DNA from 3 places in the Mesorhizobium sp. M0563 genome. Region 1 is predicted to be linked to each of the others. Evidence: riboswitches for the same ligand, from Rfam matches in the RefSeq annotation. Region 1 holds a riboswitch; each other region holds the start of a gene.
The links. Region 1 has a riboswitch for cobalamin ahead of NKI50_RS22435 (ABC transporter ATP-binding protein). Riboswitches for the same ligand answer to the same signal wherever they lie in the genome.
Positions count from the first base shown of each region.

Region 2: it holds a riboswitch for cobalamin, as region 1 does, so the genes downstream of both, NKI50_RS00805 (DUF1636 family protein) here and NKI50_RS22435 (ABC transporter ATP-binding protein) in region 1, are expected to answer to the same signal.
Region 3: it holds a riboswitch for cobalamin, as region 1 does, so the genes downstream of both, NKI50_RS00990 (CbtB domain-containing protein) here and NKI50_RS22435 (ABC transporter ATP-binding protein) in region 1, are expected to answer to the same signal.

Region 1 is NZ_JAMYQV010000019.1:39,248-44,414, forward strand. Features, by position in the region: gene NKI50_RS22430 (ABC transporter substrate-binding protein) at 1-705, opposite strand, end outside; gene NKI50_RS22435 (ABC transporter ATP-binding protein) at 702-1,520, opposite strand; cobalamin riboswitch at 1,613-1,816, opposite strand; gene NKI50_RS22440 (GyrI-like domain-containing protein) at 2,111-2,944, shown strand; gene NKI50_RS22445 (bifunctional helix-turn-helix transcriptional regulator/GNAT family N-acetyltransferase) at 2,982-3,917, opposite strand; gene groES (co-chaperone GroES) at 4,146-4,442, shown strand; gene groL (chaperonin GroEL) at 4,505-5,167, shown strand, end outside.
Region 2 is NZ_JAMYQV010000001.1:166,680-171,846, forward strand. Features, by position in the region: gene NKI50_RS00795 (cobaltochelatase subunit CobN) at 1-1,450, opposite strand, end outside; gene cobW (cobalamin biosynthesis protein CobW) at 1,469-2,521, opposite strand; gene NKI50_RS00805 (DUF1636 family protein) at 2,518-2,952, opposite strand; cobalamin riboswitch at 2,991-3,194, opposite strand; gene NKI50_RS00810 (winged helix-turn-helix domain-containing protein) at 3,224-4,423, opposite strand; gene NKI50_RS00815 (NADH-quinone oxidoreductase subunit A) at 4,760-5,125, shown strand; gene NKI50_RS00820 (NuoB/complex I 20 kDa subunit family protein) at 5,116-5,167, shown strand, end outside.
Region 3 is NZ_JAMYQV010000001.1:204,074-209,240, forward strand. Features, by position in the region: gene NKI50_RS00985 (aromatic ring-hydroxylating oxygenase subunit alpha) at 1-1,028, opposite strand, end outside; cobalamin riboswitch at 1,169-1,364, shown strand; gene NKI50_RS00990 (CbtB domain-containing protein) at 1,401-1,580, shown strand; gene NKI50_RS00995 (CbtA family protein) at 1,596-2,378, shown strand; gene cobU (bifunctional adenosylcobinamide kinase/adenosylcobinamide-phosphate guanylyltransferase) at 2,371-2,892, shown strand; gene cobO (cob(I)yrinic acid a,c-diamide adenosyltransferase) at 2,894-3,517, shown strand; gene cbiB (adenosylcobinamide-phosphate synthase CbiB) at 3,957-4,928, opposite strand; gene cobD (threonine-phosphate decarboxylase CobD) at 4,927-5,167, shown strand, end outside.

The DNA.
Region 1 (5,167 bases):
GCCCCAGCTCGTCGGCATGTCGGCCATGATGTTGTCGCCGCCGGCTGCGGCGATCATGGCGCTGGGGATCGCGAACTTGCCTGATGTGAAGGGTTTGTCTTCGCCGGAGTCGTAAAGAAACACACGCGTTCCCGTGCGGTCGCCGATCTTTGCCGTGATATCGGCGAGCTGCGCCTTCCAGTTCGAAACAAGCTTTCCCGCCTCCGCCTCCTTGCCAAAAATCTTGCCCAGCTTTTCGACATCACCATAGAGCAGGTCCATCGAGGCTGCGGGGCGGTTCTGGTCGAGATGGACGCAACTTTCCGTCAGCACCAGCGTCTTGATACCGTGCGGGGCCAGCGTATCGGGCGTCACCTCGCCGCCAGGCTTCATGCCGTAATACCAGCCGGCGAAGAAGAAATCGGGCTCGACGGCGACGAGGTTTTCGAGGGTCGGGTATTTCGGCGCGAGTTCCGGGATCGCGCCCTGCTCGGCCTTGAATTCCGGACCGACCTTATACCATCCGGTGATGCCGGTCAGGCCGACGATCGATGGTTGCAGCCCCAGCGCGAAGGCCATCTCCGCCATGTTCAGATCTTGGATGACGGCGCGCTTCGGCGCGGCGTCGAACGTCAGCGGCGTGCCGCAGCTATCAACGGTTACCGGGAAAGCGAAGGCGGTCTGGGCAAGTAGGAGGGAGGCAAAAGACAGTACGAGGCGTTTCACGGATGTTGCTCCTTGGTCAAATCGGGATGTGAAGAGGCGCGGTTCGGAACGTCGAAGACCGTGAGTTCGCGGTCTTCGGTGGGATGGCGCAGCCAAAGCACGTCAACGCCGAAAATCTCGCGGATCAACTTCTTGGTCAGCGCCTCGCGCGGACTGGCAAGCGCCTGCAGGCGGGCCTCGTTCATCACCGCGACCCTGGTGGCAAATGGCGTGACAAGCGACAGATCATGAAGCACCGCCACGACGGTCATGCCAAACTGCGATACGAGTTCGAGAAGGTCGCTGCGGGCGCGCGGATCGAGATGATTGGTCGGTTCATCGAGGAACAGGATTTTGGGCTCCTGGGCGATGGCGCGCGCCAACTGGGCGCGTTGCCGCTCGCCACCGGATAGCGAGCCGATCGTGCGGCCGAGCAGCGGCAGCAGGCCGGTTCTGCGAAGTGCTTCAATGACGATGTCGCGTTGCTCGCTCCTCCGTCGCAAGCCGGCATGCGGGACGCGCCCAAGCTCGACGTAGTCGATCACGGCAAGCCGCGGATCAGGCTGGTCGGTCTGGCCAACGACCGCCATGTGCAGTGCCCGCTCGGCGGCCGAAAACCTCTCCAGCCGGCGTCCGGAAAATCTCACATCTCCCGCGCTTGGCCGCAGCGTACCGCATAGCATGCGCAGCAGCGTCGTCTTGCCGGCGCCGTTGGGGCCGATGATGGCGAGGCGGTCGCCCGGCGCTATCGAAAGGCTCACCGCGCTGACCAGGCACCGGCCATTCGTCGTCGCGCTCAGTTCACACGCTTCAAGAAGAGGCTGGGAGGCGTCCAACTTACCGTCACTTTCTCAATGGCGACGGAAGGAAGCTGGACGGACCGGCCGACAAGACCGATGTCCACGTCTCCTCCCGGCACACCCCGTCCGGTCAACTCATGCTGATGGCAGGTCTCCTGGCTCGCGGGTCTTTGCGCCATCCTGCCTTCCCAGCCTTGCCGGCCAGTGGCACTTCGGATTTTGCTAACCGCTTACAGTTGCGGGGGCAGCCACGGCCTCGATCCGAAGATCTCACCGTGTTCCCTTTTCACCCCTTGCCTTTCGACTCGGGGACCATCAGTCAGCCACCCTAGTTTTCCGCCAATCACAGCGCAATAAGTCTTGTCAGAAGGAGCCATATAGACCTCGTGATGTAATAACGTTACATTTAAAAGGACGTTTGCCCGCTTCCTGTCAAGCCTTTTCGCGCGACGCCTGCGACTTGCCGACGACCGTCGCTCTCGATTTGCGCAGTGCGCAATTTCGATCAGACTGCCTCCGCCAGGAAGCGGCACCATAATCTTGCCAATATAAGACATGGCCAATGTAAAGACTGGGCCATGTAAAGACTGGGCCAATGCGGAGACTGAGCCAATGCGAGGTGCCAAATGAATCCGACCGAGAAGGCGCTGTGGTTCGTCGAAAGCCATCTGCCCGAAGCAGTCTCGCTGGACGATGTCGCCAAGAGCAGCGGGGTGTCGCGCTTTCATGTGACGCGGGCTTTCGGCGCGGCTACCGGCCGTTCGGTGATGAGCTACGTCCGTTCTCGCCGACTGACCGAAGCGGCGCGCAAGCTTGGCGCCGGCGCACCCGACATCCTCTCGGTCGCGCTCGACGCCGGCTATGCCTCGCATGAGGCCTTCACCCGCGCCTTCCGCGACCAGTTCGGCACCACGCCGGAACTGGTACGCGCACAAGGCTCGCTCGACAACCTCGATCTTGTGGAGCCGATCCTGATGGACCAGTCCTTTCTCGCCACTCTCGAACCACCGCGTTTTGAGACCAGCCGGCCGTTTCTCATCGCCGGTCTCGGCGAGCGCTACAGCTGCGAAACCAGCGCCGGCATCCCGATGCAGTGGCAGCGGTTCGGCCCCTATATTGGCAACATTCCTGGCGAGATCGGCGACGTCGCCTATGGCGTCTGCGTCAACGGCGACGACGCCGGCAATTTCGACTACATCGCTGGCGTCGAAGTGTCCGATTTTTCGGACCTGCCGAGGGAGTTTTGGCGTGTGCGCGTGCCGGCGCAGAAATACGGCGTGTTCGCCCATCGTGACCATATCTCGACCATCCGCCGCACGGTCAACACGATCTGGAACAAATGGCTGCCAGCCTCTGGGCACGAGATCGCCGATGCGCCGGAATTCGAGCGTTACGGCCCCGAATTTGATCCGCGCAGCGGCAATGGCGGGCTGGAAATCTGGATACCGATCAAAGGGTGAGGCACGGCAGGCCGACGCCGAAGCGCCGGAAGCGCTGCTACAGTTCCAGGTTCCAGTTCTGGCCGACCAGATCCCTGCCGAAGGAATGGTGGCACTCCTCGTTGGTCAATTTAAAGCCCACAGACTCATAGATGTGGCGGGCGGCGGCGAGCACGTCGTTGGTCCACAGCGTCAGTGTCCTGTAACCCGTGGCGCGGCAAAAGCCGATACATTCCTCGACCAGCCGCTTGCCGATGCCGAGACCTCGCGCCGAGGGCTCGACGTAGAGCAGGCGCAATTTCGCCACCGCGTCCGACTGGCGCACGACGAAGACGGAGCCGACGACCTCGCCTTCCCGCTCGGCGATCCAGCTGCGTTCCCATTTCGGATCGAAGGATTTGACGAAGGCACCGAGGATTTCGGCGACCAGCGCTTCATAGGTTTCGTCCCAGCCATATTCCTGCGCGTAGAGCAGGCCCTGGCGATGAATAATCCAGCCGATGTCGCCGACTTGCAGAGGCCGCAGCATATAGGGAATTTTGGGCTCGGCGCTTCCGCCCAGCAAACGCTGCACCGTCTGCATGGCTTTGACCAGCCTGTCCTGTTCGGCATCCGAAAGCCGGTCGAGCAAAGCCGCGACCTGGTCGTGCGAGCCCTGGTTCAGCGGTGCGAAGGCCTGCCGCCCGGCCTTGGTCAGCGCGATCGACGAGCGCCGCGCATCCGCCTCGATCGTGGCACGCTCGACCAGATCACGCTCCTCGAACTTCTTCAGCAGCCGGCTGAGATAACCGGCATCGAGGCCGAGATCGCGCCCAAGATCCGTGGCGGTCAGGCCATCGCGATGCGCCAGCTCATAGAGCACCCGCGCCTCGGTCAGCGAGAAGGTGCTTTTCAGCAGCCCTTCGTCGAGCAGCCCGATCTGGCGGGTATAAAAGCGGTTGAAGGCCCGCACCGCGTCGATCCGCTCCTTGCCTGGGTGATGATGAATGGTCATGGCATCCTCCTCCGGGCAAGATCAGCGATTTAGTTGACTTGGTCAAGTATCTGTTTGAAGCATCCGTTTGAAGCAATTGTCCTGATGATGCTCACCGGGCGCCTTGACTCGCGCGAGTTGCCAGACTATTTCAGCGCCACGTTAGCACTCCCCCAAGATGAGTGCTAACCATGTCCGGCGCCGCCGGACGGAGGAACTGTTATCACCATTCTCATCGAGGAATAAAAAATGGCAAAGTCGAAGTTCCGCCCGCTTCATGACCGCGTGGTCGTTCGTCGGGTCGAATCCGAATCCAAGACCGCGGGCGGGATCATCATTCCCGACACGGCGAAGGAAAAGCCGCAGGAAGGCGAGATCATCGCCGTCGGTTCCGGCGCCCGTGACGAAGCCGGCAAGCTCGTCCCGCTGGACGTCAAGGCCGGCGACCGTATCCTGTTCGGCAAGTGGTCGGGCACCGAAGTCAAGCTCAATGGCGAAGACCTTCTGATCATGAAGGAAGCCGACATTATGGGCATCATCGGCTGAATATCGGCCTCACCCTCATTTAAATCTTCGGGCTCAATCCAAGCCCCTGCCAGGAGCTAAAAATGGCTGCCAAAGACGTAAAATTCTCCCGCGACGCTCGCGAGCGCATGCTGCGCGGCGTCAACATCCTCGCCGACGCGGTGAAGGTCACGCTCGGCCCCAAGGGCCGCAACGTCGTCATCGACAAGTCGTTCGGCGCACCGCGCATTACCAAGGACGGCGTCACCGTCGCCAAGGAAATCGAGCTTGAAGACAAGTTCGAGAACATGGGCGCGCAGATGGTCCGCGAAGTTGCTTCGAAGACCAACGACATCGCCGGCGACGGCACCACGACCGCGACCGTTCTGGCACAGTCGATCGTCCAGGAAGGCCACAAGGCGGTTGCCGCCGGCATGAACCCGATGGACCTCAAGCGCGGCATCGACCTCGCCGTCGCCGACGTCGTCGCGACGCTGATCAAGAACGCCAAGAAGATCAAGACCTCGGAAGAGGTTGCCCAGGTCGGCACCATCGCCGGCAATGGCGACGTTTCGGTCGGCTCGATGATCGCGGAAGCGATGCAGAAGGTCGGCAATGAGGGCGTCATCACCGTCGAGGAAGCCAAGACCGCCGAGACCGAGCTCGAAGTCGTCGAAGGCATGCAGTTCGACCGCGGTTATCTCTCGCCCTACTTCGTCACCAACGCCGAGAAGATGGTTGCGGATCTGGAAGACGCCTACATTCTT
Region 2 (5,167 bases), on a different contig from region 1:
CAGCGATGGCCGCCGGCGGCAATTCCTTCGAGAAGGTCAGATAATCCTGCAAAGCCAGTCCCTGGTCGGCTGGCTCCAGCACCTCCAGCAACTGACGCGGCGTTTGCGGAATCCCTTCAACGGCGTAGCCCTGTTCGCTCAGGTCGTGCAGCATCGCCAGCACGCTGGACGGCACGTCGAGACCGACGGCATAGCCGGTGCGGCCGGGCGCGCTCGGATAGTCGGGGATCAGGATGGCGAGCTTGCGCTCCGCACGCGGCGTCCGCTGCAGACGCACGAAGGCCTCGATACGGTTCGCGACCTGCGCCACGCGGTCAGGCTCTGGCCGGTTGGCGAAGGCGCGGAAGGCCAATGCCGGATCGATCTCGCTTTCGCTCTTGAAGGAAATGGCGCCGGCCAGGATGCGGCCGTCGAGCTCGGGCAGGACGACATGCATGGCAAGGTCGGCGGGCGCCAGGCCGCGCTGGTTGTTCTGCCAGATGTCGCGGCGGGTGGTCGCGACGACGACCTGGAACACCGGCACTCCGGCGCGGTCGAACAGCGTCTCGACGCCGGGTTCGGCGCCCGAGGCGAAAGCTGTGGCGGTGATGATGGCGGCAGGGTTCAGCGCGGCAAACGCGGTTTCGACAAAGGCGAGCGATGCCGGGTCCTTGAGGCTGGAGACGAAAATAGGCACGGGAACCATGCCGCGTGCGCCCAGCGCTTCGAAAAGCGCGTCGATGGGCGCGACATCGGCGGCGAGCAGCATCGAGCGGTAGAACAGGATGGGGATGATGGGGGCGGGTTCGGCGGACGGTAGGTTTAGGCTGCGTTCCGTCGCGCCCCCCTCTGTCCGGCAGGACAGAGGGGGGCGCGAAGGAATGCCGACGCTTGATAAGTCCATTCTTTCTATAACGCCGCGTCCCGGCTCGTAAAATCCCGCCTTTGGCACGCTGACAGGTTCAGCGACCGCCGCACCCGATCCGGCGAGACTTGCCAACCTCTGCACCAGCGCCGTCATATTCGCCGGGCCACCTTCGCGGAAATAGTCGAGCAGACCATCAAGTTCCTGGCGCGGCAGCGTCGAGCCTTCGATCAGCCGCAAATCCTCGTCGTGGCTCTCGCCCGGTAGGAGCGCCAGCTTAATACCGCGATTTCGCGCGACAACGGCAAGCTGGTCGCAGCCGTAGCGCCACCAGTCGTAACCGCCGAGGATGCGGACCAGGACGACCTTGGCGTGGCGGGCGACGCTGTCGATCCAGAGGTCGACGGACATCGGGTGGCGCAGGTCGCGCAAGGCGGCGAGCCGCATCGACGGCAGGCGGTCCGCATCTGCCTTCCACGCCGCCGCCAGCCCGGCGAGGTCGCTGTCGGTGAGGGACAGCGCCACGACATCCGCAGGCGTTTGCCTGAGATCGACAGGCTCGGCGAGATCGTCGAGCGAGGCGGATGTGGTGGTGAGGATGTGCATCGCGGCTCGTACCTGGGATCAGCCGGCGAGGATACGCTCGATCGCCGGGCGGTTCAGCCCTTTCAGGCCGATGACGACGAGGCGCGAGCGGCGATCGTCTTCAGCGGTCCAGGCGCGGTCGTAATAGTGGTTGACGCGCGGACCGACGGCCTGCAGCAAGAGCCGCATCGGCTTGCCGCCGACGTCGACGAAACCCTTGACGCGCAATACGTTTTCTTCCTCCGCCGCCGTGGCGACGCGTTGTGCCAGCTCGTCCGGGTCGGACACCGACGCAATGTCGATGACGAACGAGTCAAAGTCGTCATGTTCGTGGTCGAGCTCGTCGTCGTGATGGGTCTTGCGGTTCTCGATGTCGTCCTCGACGGCGAGACCAAGGCCGAGCAGCACCGACGGATCGACCTTGCCTTGCGAGGTCGGCACGATCTTCACCGCCCGCGCAACATGCTTGCCGATGACGGCATTGGCGCGCGCCGCGCCGGCTGCGTCCAGCAGGTCGCTCTTCGACAGGATGATCAGGTCGGCACAAGCGAGCTGGTCTTCGAACACCTCCTCGACAGGATCGTCATGGTCGAGCGTCTCGTCCTGCGCGCGCTGCGCCTGCAGGGCGTCCATGTCGTTGGCAACGCGGCCATCAGCCAGCGCCGGCCCGTCGACGACGGCGATGACGCCATCGACCGTGACGCGGCTTTTCACCGACGGCCACTGGAAGGCCTGGACCAGCGGCTTGGGCAGGGCCAGCCCGGACGTCTCGATCAGGATGTGGTCGACCTTCGGCGTCAGCGACAGGATCTGGTCGAGCGCGGGGACAAAGTCGTCGGCGACAGTGCAGCAGATGCAGCCATTGGCCAGCTCGACGATGTTTTCCTCGGGGCAAGTGTCGATGCCGCAGCCCTTCAGGATCTCGCCGTCGATGCCGATATCGCCGAACTCGTTGACGATGATGGCCAGGCGCTTGCCTTTGGCGTTTTCGAGCAAATGGCGGATCAGCGTCGTCTTGCCGGCGCCGAGAAAGCCGGTGACGACGGTGCAGGGGACGCGCGAAACGTTGGCGGCCGAATCTGGGGAAGTCATATCAAGTCCTTCAAAAGGTCGAGGGGAGGGATGCGGGCAACCAAGCCGCGCTTCAGGCAATCGGGACGGCCGCGCCACGGAATGAGGCCGTCCGTCGAAGTAGCGAACAGCTTTGCCCCCGTCACCAGATCGGTGCCGCTGGTCGTGGTCAGGTCGCCGAAGACATAGCTCCAGCAGCCGTCGCGCAGCATCGCGGCGCTGAGCCGGCGCTTGCAATTGCCGAGGCATTCGACGGTGCGGATTTTAATGTTTTCGCTGGAAGCGGCGCGGCGCGTGTGCTCGGCGAGCAGTTCGCCGGCGCGGGGATAAGCGTCCGAACCGGTCTCGTCACGGCAGGACGAGCAGACGATGACGGTAACGCCGGCCGGGGAATCACCATGGCCGGACAATAAATCCGCTGTCTCAGCCGGAAAACTGCTGTCGCGTTCCAAATCAGGCTCCTTGCCCGGAAAACCCGCCAGGCGATCGGATTCTTATGTCCTAGACGGCAGGTCTCCTGGCTCGCGGGTCATCGCCTGGGTGCCGCCTTCCCGGGAATATCCCAGTGGTTTTCGGCCTTGGCTCGTCGCTTACAGTTGCGGGGACAGCCGCGGATTTGAAATCGAGATTTCGCACCGCATTCCCTCTTGGCCCTTGCCGTTGCGGGCAGGGGACCGTCTGGAACGGATTTAGGCTTGTGAAGGCAGTCGTGTCAACGCACGTCTATGACGCGGCGATATCTGCGAGCGGCTGGCCGAGGTCGCCGGCAGCCGTCACCTCGATGCGCTCGAGCCCGAGCCAACCCTGCATCTGCTTCAATTCCTCGAAAAGGGCGGCGGCAGTTTGCGGCGGGGCGCCGGGCTCCGAATAGGCGGCATGGACGCGCAATACGCCGGCCGGGCGGTCGGCCCTGAGGTCGACGCGCCCGACGATGCTGTCGCCGAGCAGGAACGGCAGCACATAATAGCCATACTGGCGCTTTTCGGCCGGCGTGTAGATCTCGATGCGGTAGTGGAAGTCGAACAACCGCTCGGTGCGCGACCGCTCGAAGACGACGGGATCGAACGGCGCAAGCAAGGCGCGCGCCTCGATCCTGCGCGGCAAACGGGCGTCCTTGTGGAGATAGGCTGTTTTGCTCCAGCCTTCGACGCTCACCGGCAACAGGTCGCCAGCCTCGACCAGTTCCTCGATGCGGCCCTTGATGTCGGCGGGCGAGAGGCGGAAATAGTCGCGCAGATCGCCCGCCGTGGCGACGCCATGGGCGCGGGCGGAGATGCGCAGCAGTTCGCGGTGGGCGTCCGCGGGGGACGGAACTGGCAAAGCGAGTACCGTTGGCGGCAGCACGCGCTCCGGCAGATCGTAGAACCGCTCGAAACCACGCCGGTGCGCCGTGGTGATGCGGCCCGCCCAGAACAGCCATTCGAAGGCATGCTTGGCATGGCTCCAGCCCCACCAGCCGCCCGAGCCCTTCTGGCCTTCGAAAGCCGACGCCGCGATCGGGCCTCGTTCAGCGACCTCGCGATAGATGTCCTCAATGTAGGCGGCGTGCTCGCGGCCCCATTTTGCCAGTCCGCTGTACATTTCCTCGCCGCGCTCGGCCCGCCGCATGCGCCAGCGCATCAGCGGATAGGTCTCGACGGGCAAGAACGAGGCTTCATGCGCCCAATATTCGAAGACCATGCGCTTGCGTGTCACCGCGGCGTCGTCGAGCAGCGCCAGCTTGTAGGGGCCAAGCCGCGAATAGAGCGGCATATAATGGGCGCGAACCACGGCGCTGACGGAATCGATCTGCAGCAGGCCGGTACGTGCAAGCACCCGGGCCAGATGCCGGCGGTCAGGCGTGCCGCTGGGGCGCGGGTCATTGAATCCCTGTGCCGCAAGCGCAATGCGACGGGCCAGGGCAAGCGAGATTTTTTCCTTCATGAAGGCGGTATCCGGACGATGTTAGACAGAGAAAATGACCTGCGATTCCGCCCCATGCTAGCAAGGTTTTGGCGGTATCTATGTCAGGAGAGAAAAGTGGAGTGAAAAGTGAAGGAAATCAAACAGGAGCGGATCGGACCAGTTTTCCCGGATATGCCGTCCAGCACCGCGATTTGAACAAGGTTTGACTTGCTTCGCCGAAAGCGCTGCGCTAACCCTCGCCGCGTTGCAGCATAGAGCCCCCTTAAAACGGTTCAGTGGTTAATCTGTCACGCTTCCGCAAGTGGGTCCGGTGCTGTAATCAGAGTGGATTGGCCGCCAACGGAAAACTGCAGCATGAACGCACTTTTAGGTTCGTACCTGCCCATCGTCCTGTTCATCGGCGTGGCGCTGGTCGTCGGCCTGGCGCTGCTCGCCGCACCGTTCCTGGTGGCTTACCGCAACCCCGATCCGGAAAAGCTTTCCGCCTATGAGTGCGGCTTCAACTCGTTCGACGACGCCCGCATGAAGTTCGACATCCGCTTCTACCTGGTGTCGATCCTGTTCATCATCTTCGATCTGGAGGTGGCCTTCCTGTTTCCTTGGGCAGTGTCGTTCAGTCAGATCGGCATGCTCGGTTTCTGGTCGATGATGGTGTTTTTGGCGGTGCTGACCATCGGCTTTGCCTATGAATGGAAAAAAGGAGCGCTGGAATGGGATTGAACGACAGTTCCGGCACGCTCGTCGCGCCGAAGCCCAAGGGCC
Region 3 (5,167 bases), on a different contig from region 1:
ACCTGGGTACCGAAGGCGACGATGTTGTCGATATCCGCAGCCGGATCGACGAGCGCTTCGGGCGAAAAAAGCCATTCGGCGGTGAGTTCGGTCTGCTCCGGCCCAAGCGGCACCAGCCGCACGGTCCTGACATAGTCGACATGGCCGACGACGAACATCGACGGCAAGTTGGTGGCATAGGTCTGCCCGGCAGCACGCTCGGCCGGCGTCAGGCTCGAAAAGACCGAGCCGTGGACGCGCCCGTCGCGCGACCAGGTTTCGGCCCCGGCCCGCAAGCCGCCGGCAAATTCCGGCGCGTCATTGTCGGCGTGGCGCGCCCATTCGGGGTCGTCGTGCCGGCCCATCAGGCCGCGGCCATAGATCGGCACCAGCCGCGACAGGTCCTTGTGGACGCCAGGGCAGTGCAGGCACTCGTTGAAGTTCTCCCAAAATATCTTCCAGTTGCAGTTCATAACCTTGCGCAGCACATGGCCGCTCAGCAGCGTTTCCAGCGGCCAGTTGGCGAGGTTGCCGGATGCCGGATCGAAGGATGTTTCAGCCGAACCGGCAGCGTCTTCCGCGAGGTTGACGAAAACGAAACCGCTCCACACCGACAGTGCTACGCGGTAGAGCGGATGATCGGCCTTGTCGAAACCGTCCGGCAGCGATTTCGATGGCACGCGCACCAGATCGCCGCGCAGCGAATAGGACCAGGCGTGGTAGGGGCAGGTGATGAGCCGCGCCTTCAGCCGTCCTTCGCTCTGCTGGCAAAGCTGCGAGCCGCGATGCCGGCAGGTGTTGTGGAAGGCGCGCAATTCGCCGGTCTCGTCGCGCAGCACGACGATCTCCTGCGTGCCTATGCGAAACGTCCTGAATGCCAGCGGCTGGGCAAGGTCGGCCTCGCGGCAGACCAGCAGCCAGTTGCGATACCAGATGGCCTCGAGATCGCGCTGATAGCCTGCGATGTCCCAATAGGCCGATGACGGCAGCGTCGGCTCGGCCTGCGTCAGGCCGTTATAGGGACCGCGCTCATTCGGGCTGGGTTGCATGCCGGCTTCCTCCCCATCCGCCAGCCGACACCCGGCTGTGAGAATTGTCAATTGCGGCGCCGGCCGGCGAGCTTGGCGAGGCGGCGCATTCGCCACACGATCCGGCGGAATTTGGTTTGCCGGGCGCGGCGATTCTGCCTATAGTCGCTGATGTCGTCGGTTCCGTTTGGAACCAAGAGGGAATGCGGTGCGGGCGAAATTCTTGCCCAATGCCGTGGCTGCCCCCGCAACTGTGTGCGGTAGTCCTCTCCATATGCCACTGAAGATTTTCTTCGGGAAGGTGGGGAAGGGCGCTGATCCGCGAGCCAGGAGACCTGCCGGCGACAGGAAACTGACTTCTATGCCCTCGGGTGGAGGGCGAAAGGACAAGACATGAATACCGCTTCCGTCTCGCTCGGCGCTTCCGTCTCCTCGCAGTCGCGTTTCATGCAGCTGGCGCTTGCTGCATTCCTCGGCATTTTCGTCATGGGCTTTGTCGGCTTCTCGCACATCGATGCGGTCCACAATGCCGCCCACGACTATCGCCACTCGATGGGCTTTCCCTGCCACTGACAAGGGGCTGACATCATGACACTGTTTCGCAACGTCGTGTTCATCGCGGCGATCGCAGGGCTCGTGGCCGGCGTCGTTCTCGCCTGCATGCAGGCCTATGCCACGGTGCCGCTGATCCTGAAGGCGGAAGTCTACGAACAGGCCGGCGGCGGCCATGACCATGCCGCGGCACCTGCGGCACCGGTCGAAAACGCCGGGGGCACGATGGCTATAAGCAGCGCCGCGCCGGCACCGGCTGAAGCAATGGCTCCGGCGGAGGACGAAGGCTGGGCGCCGGCCGACGGTTTCGAACGCTTTGCCTTCAGCGTCGTTGCCAATATCGTCACCGGCATCGGCTTCGCGTTGGTCCTGGTTGCGGTTTCGGAGTTCGCCGGCGGCATCGGCAATTGGCGCCAGGGCCTGTTCTGGGGGCTTGCCGGCTTTGCCGTGTTCACGCTGGCGCCGGGCCTCGGCCTGCCGCCGGAATTGCCGGCAATGCCGGCGGCCGACCTTGTCCAACGCCAGATCTGGTGGTGGGCAACGGTGGTGGCGACCGCCGCCGGTCTCGGCCTGCTCGCCTTCCGCAGATCGCTGCCGCTGGCGGTCCTTGCCGTGGCGTTGATGGTGGCGCCGCATATTGTCGGCGCGCCGCAGCCCGACAGCTTCGAGACGACAATCCCGGAAGGCCTGCATCATCAGTTCGTGGTGGCGGTGACGCTGACCAATCTGGTGTTCTGGCTGGTGCTCGGCGCGGTCGTCGGCGTGGTGCGCGGCCGCTTCACCGGCACGGCGACCAGCCTGCGCGACAGCTTTGCCTGACCGCGCTGCCGGGGCGCTGACCCTGATCATCGGCGGTGCGCGCTCCGGCAAGAGCGTGCATGCCGAGAGGCTGGTGAGTGCCTGTCCGGCGCCATGGAGCTATATCGCGACGGCGCAAGCCTATGACGAGGAGATGCGCGAACGGATCGCGCTGCACCGCTCGCGCCGCAGCGCCGGCTGGACGACCATCGAGGCGCCGCTCGACCTTGCCGGCGCGATCGAGGCACTGCCTGACGGCCAGCCGGTGCTGATCGATTGCCTGACGCTGTGGCTGACCAACCATATGCTGGCCGAACATGATGTCGAGGCCGAATGCCGAAGGCTGGCAGATGTGCTGTCGCGGCCGCGTGGACCCTGGTTCGTGGTGTCCAACGAGGTCGGCCAGGGCATCGTGCCGGAGAATGCGCTGGCAAGACGGTTTCGCGACGCGGCCGGCCGGTTGAACCAGGACGTTGCCGCCGTCGCTGACACCGTGCTTTTGATGGTGGCGGGGCTGCCGCTCAGGGTGAAATGACATGGCTGATACCGACCACATCGATCCCAAGGACGAGGAACGCCACCGCGCGAAGATGGCCAAGCGCAAGGCGGTGCAGGACGCCGAGGTTGCAGCCAAGACGGTCGAGAAAGGGCTGTTGATCGTCAACACCGGTCCGGGCAAGGGCAAGACCACGGCCGCCTTCGGGCTGGCGCTCAGAATGCTCGGCTACGGCAAGCGCGTCGGCGTCGTCCAGTTCATCAAAGGCAAATGGCACACCGGCGAGAAGGATGCTTTTGCCTGCTTCGGCGACCGCGTCGTCTGGCACGCCATGGGCGAGGGCTTTACCTGGGAAACGCAGGACCTGAAGCGCGACATCGCGGCCGCTGAGGCCGCCTGGGCCAAGGCGCTCGAGCTGATGGCCGAGCCGTCGATCAGCCTCGTGGTGCTCGACGAACTCAACATCGCGTTGCGCTACGATTATCTCGACCTCGAAAAGGTGGTCGCAGCGCTGAAGGCGCGTCGCGAGGGCCTGCATGTCGTCGTCACCGGCCGCAATGCCAAGCCGGTATTGGTCGAGGCAGCCGATCTGGTCACCGAGATGGGCGTGACCAAGCACCACTTCTCCGCCGGCGTGAAGGCGCAGCAAGGGATAGAGTTCTGAGGGGTTTGGCGATCGGGGAAGGGCGTTTCGGAGCAGGCGGCGCCGGCGAAGCTGCCGATCTCCCCCCTTGTGGGGGAGATGCCCGGCAGGGCAAAGGGGGGCACTGTCCCTCGGCCTGTCAGTCGGAGACAACTACGTCGTCAGACCGTCATTAGCAGGTGAACGGTCAAGAGGCTGGCGATCCTTCGCGCCCCCCTCTGTCCTGCCGGACATCTCCCCCGCGAGGGGGGAGATTGGATGGCGCTTCGGATTTCGCCAACCTCGAACGTCAAAGGCAGGGAATGAGAAGCGCAAAGCTGGGGCGATTATTCTTTGGGCACAGCAATTTTGTTCTTGCTTTGTGCCGGCAGCTATGGTACTAATCTCGCTATGGTGCTAACTGGCTCCAACGACCCGCCGCTTGGCGGGTTTTTTGTTTCCGCTCGATCTCGGGCGCAGGTCACGCCAAGATAACAACCACTGCGATCACCCCGAACAGCGCGATCAGCAGTAAGTCGGCGACCCGGTAAAGTTTCAGCGCCCGTCGGATGTCGGTGCTCTCGATATCGTCGCGGCGGCCGCCTTCGCCCATCAACGCGTCTTCGACCATGACGCCGTCATAGGAACGGGGGCCGGCGAGCGCCAGGCCGAGCGCACCGGCCATCGCTGCTTCCGGCCAGCCGGCATTGGGCGAGCGGTGTTTTTTCGCATCGCGCCGCACAGCATGCCAGGCGGCTTTGGCATCGGCGCCCTTGACCAGGAAAGCGGCAAGCACGATCAGCAGCGCCGTCAGCCGTGATGCCGGCAGGTTGATCCAATCGTCGAAGCGCGCCGCTGCCCAGCCGAAGGCCTCGTGGCGCGGGGTGCGGTGGCCGATCATCGAATCGGCGGTGTTGGCGGCCTTGTAGGCGACGCCGCCGGCGAGCCCGCCAACGCCGATCCAGAACGCCGGCGCGACGACGCCGTCGGAGAAGTTCTCGGCCAGGCTTTCGATCGCGGCGCGGCAGACAGCGGCCCTGTCGAGCTTTTCCGGGTCGCGGCCGACGATCCGCGAGACGGCAATGCGGCCCATGTCCAGTCCGCCGCTGTCGAGGGCGTCGGCCACCGCTTCGACATGCTCGGCCAGGCTCTTCTGCGACAGCAGCGACGTCGCCAGGATTGCGATGACCAACAAGCCGAGGGGAATGCTCCAAAGCATGGCTTCGATCCAGAAGGCGAGGGCGGCCGGCACCAGCACGATGACCAGCAGCGCGAAGACGCCCCAGCGGCGACGCTGGGCGTCGGAATCAGTGGCGCGGTTGAGCCTGCGGTCGAGAAAGGATATCAGCCTGCCGAACCAGGTGACGGGATGGCCAATGGCATCGAAGAGCTGGGCCGGGTAGCCGAGTACAAGTTCGATGGCCAGCGACAGGAAAGTGATCAGGATCGACATGAAGTCTCTTGATGGAGTGACGGCGGCAGTGGACCACGGCGGAAGCCTTGGCCGGGCGAGGGCGCTTTTCGCTCACGCGCCGCTGCCTTTCGTCGACCTCTCGACCGGGATCAATCCGCACTCCTACCCGCTTTTCGATTTGCCCGCCACCGCCCTGTCGCGATTGCCGGAAGCAGCGCGTGCCCGTGAATTGGCCGAAGTCGCGGCAAGCGCCTATGGCGTGCCGTCGGCGGCGAATG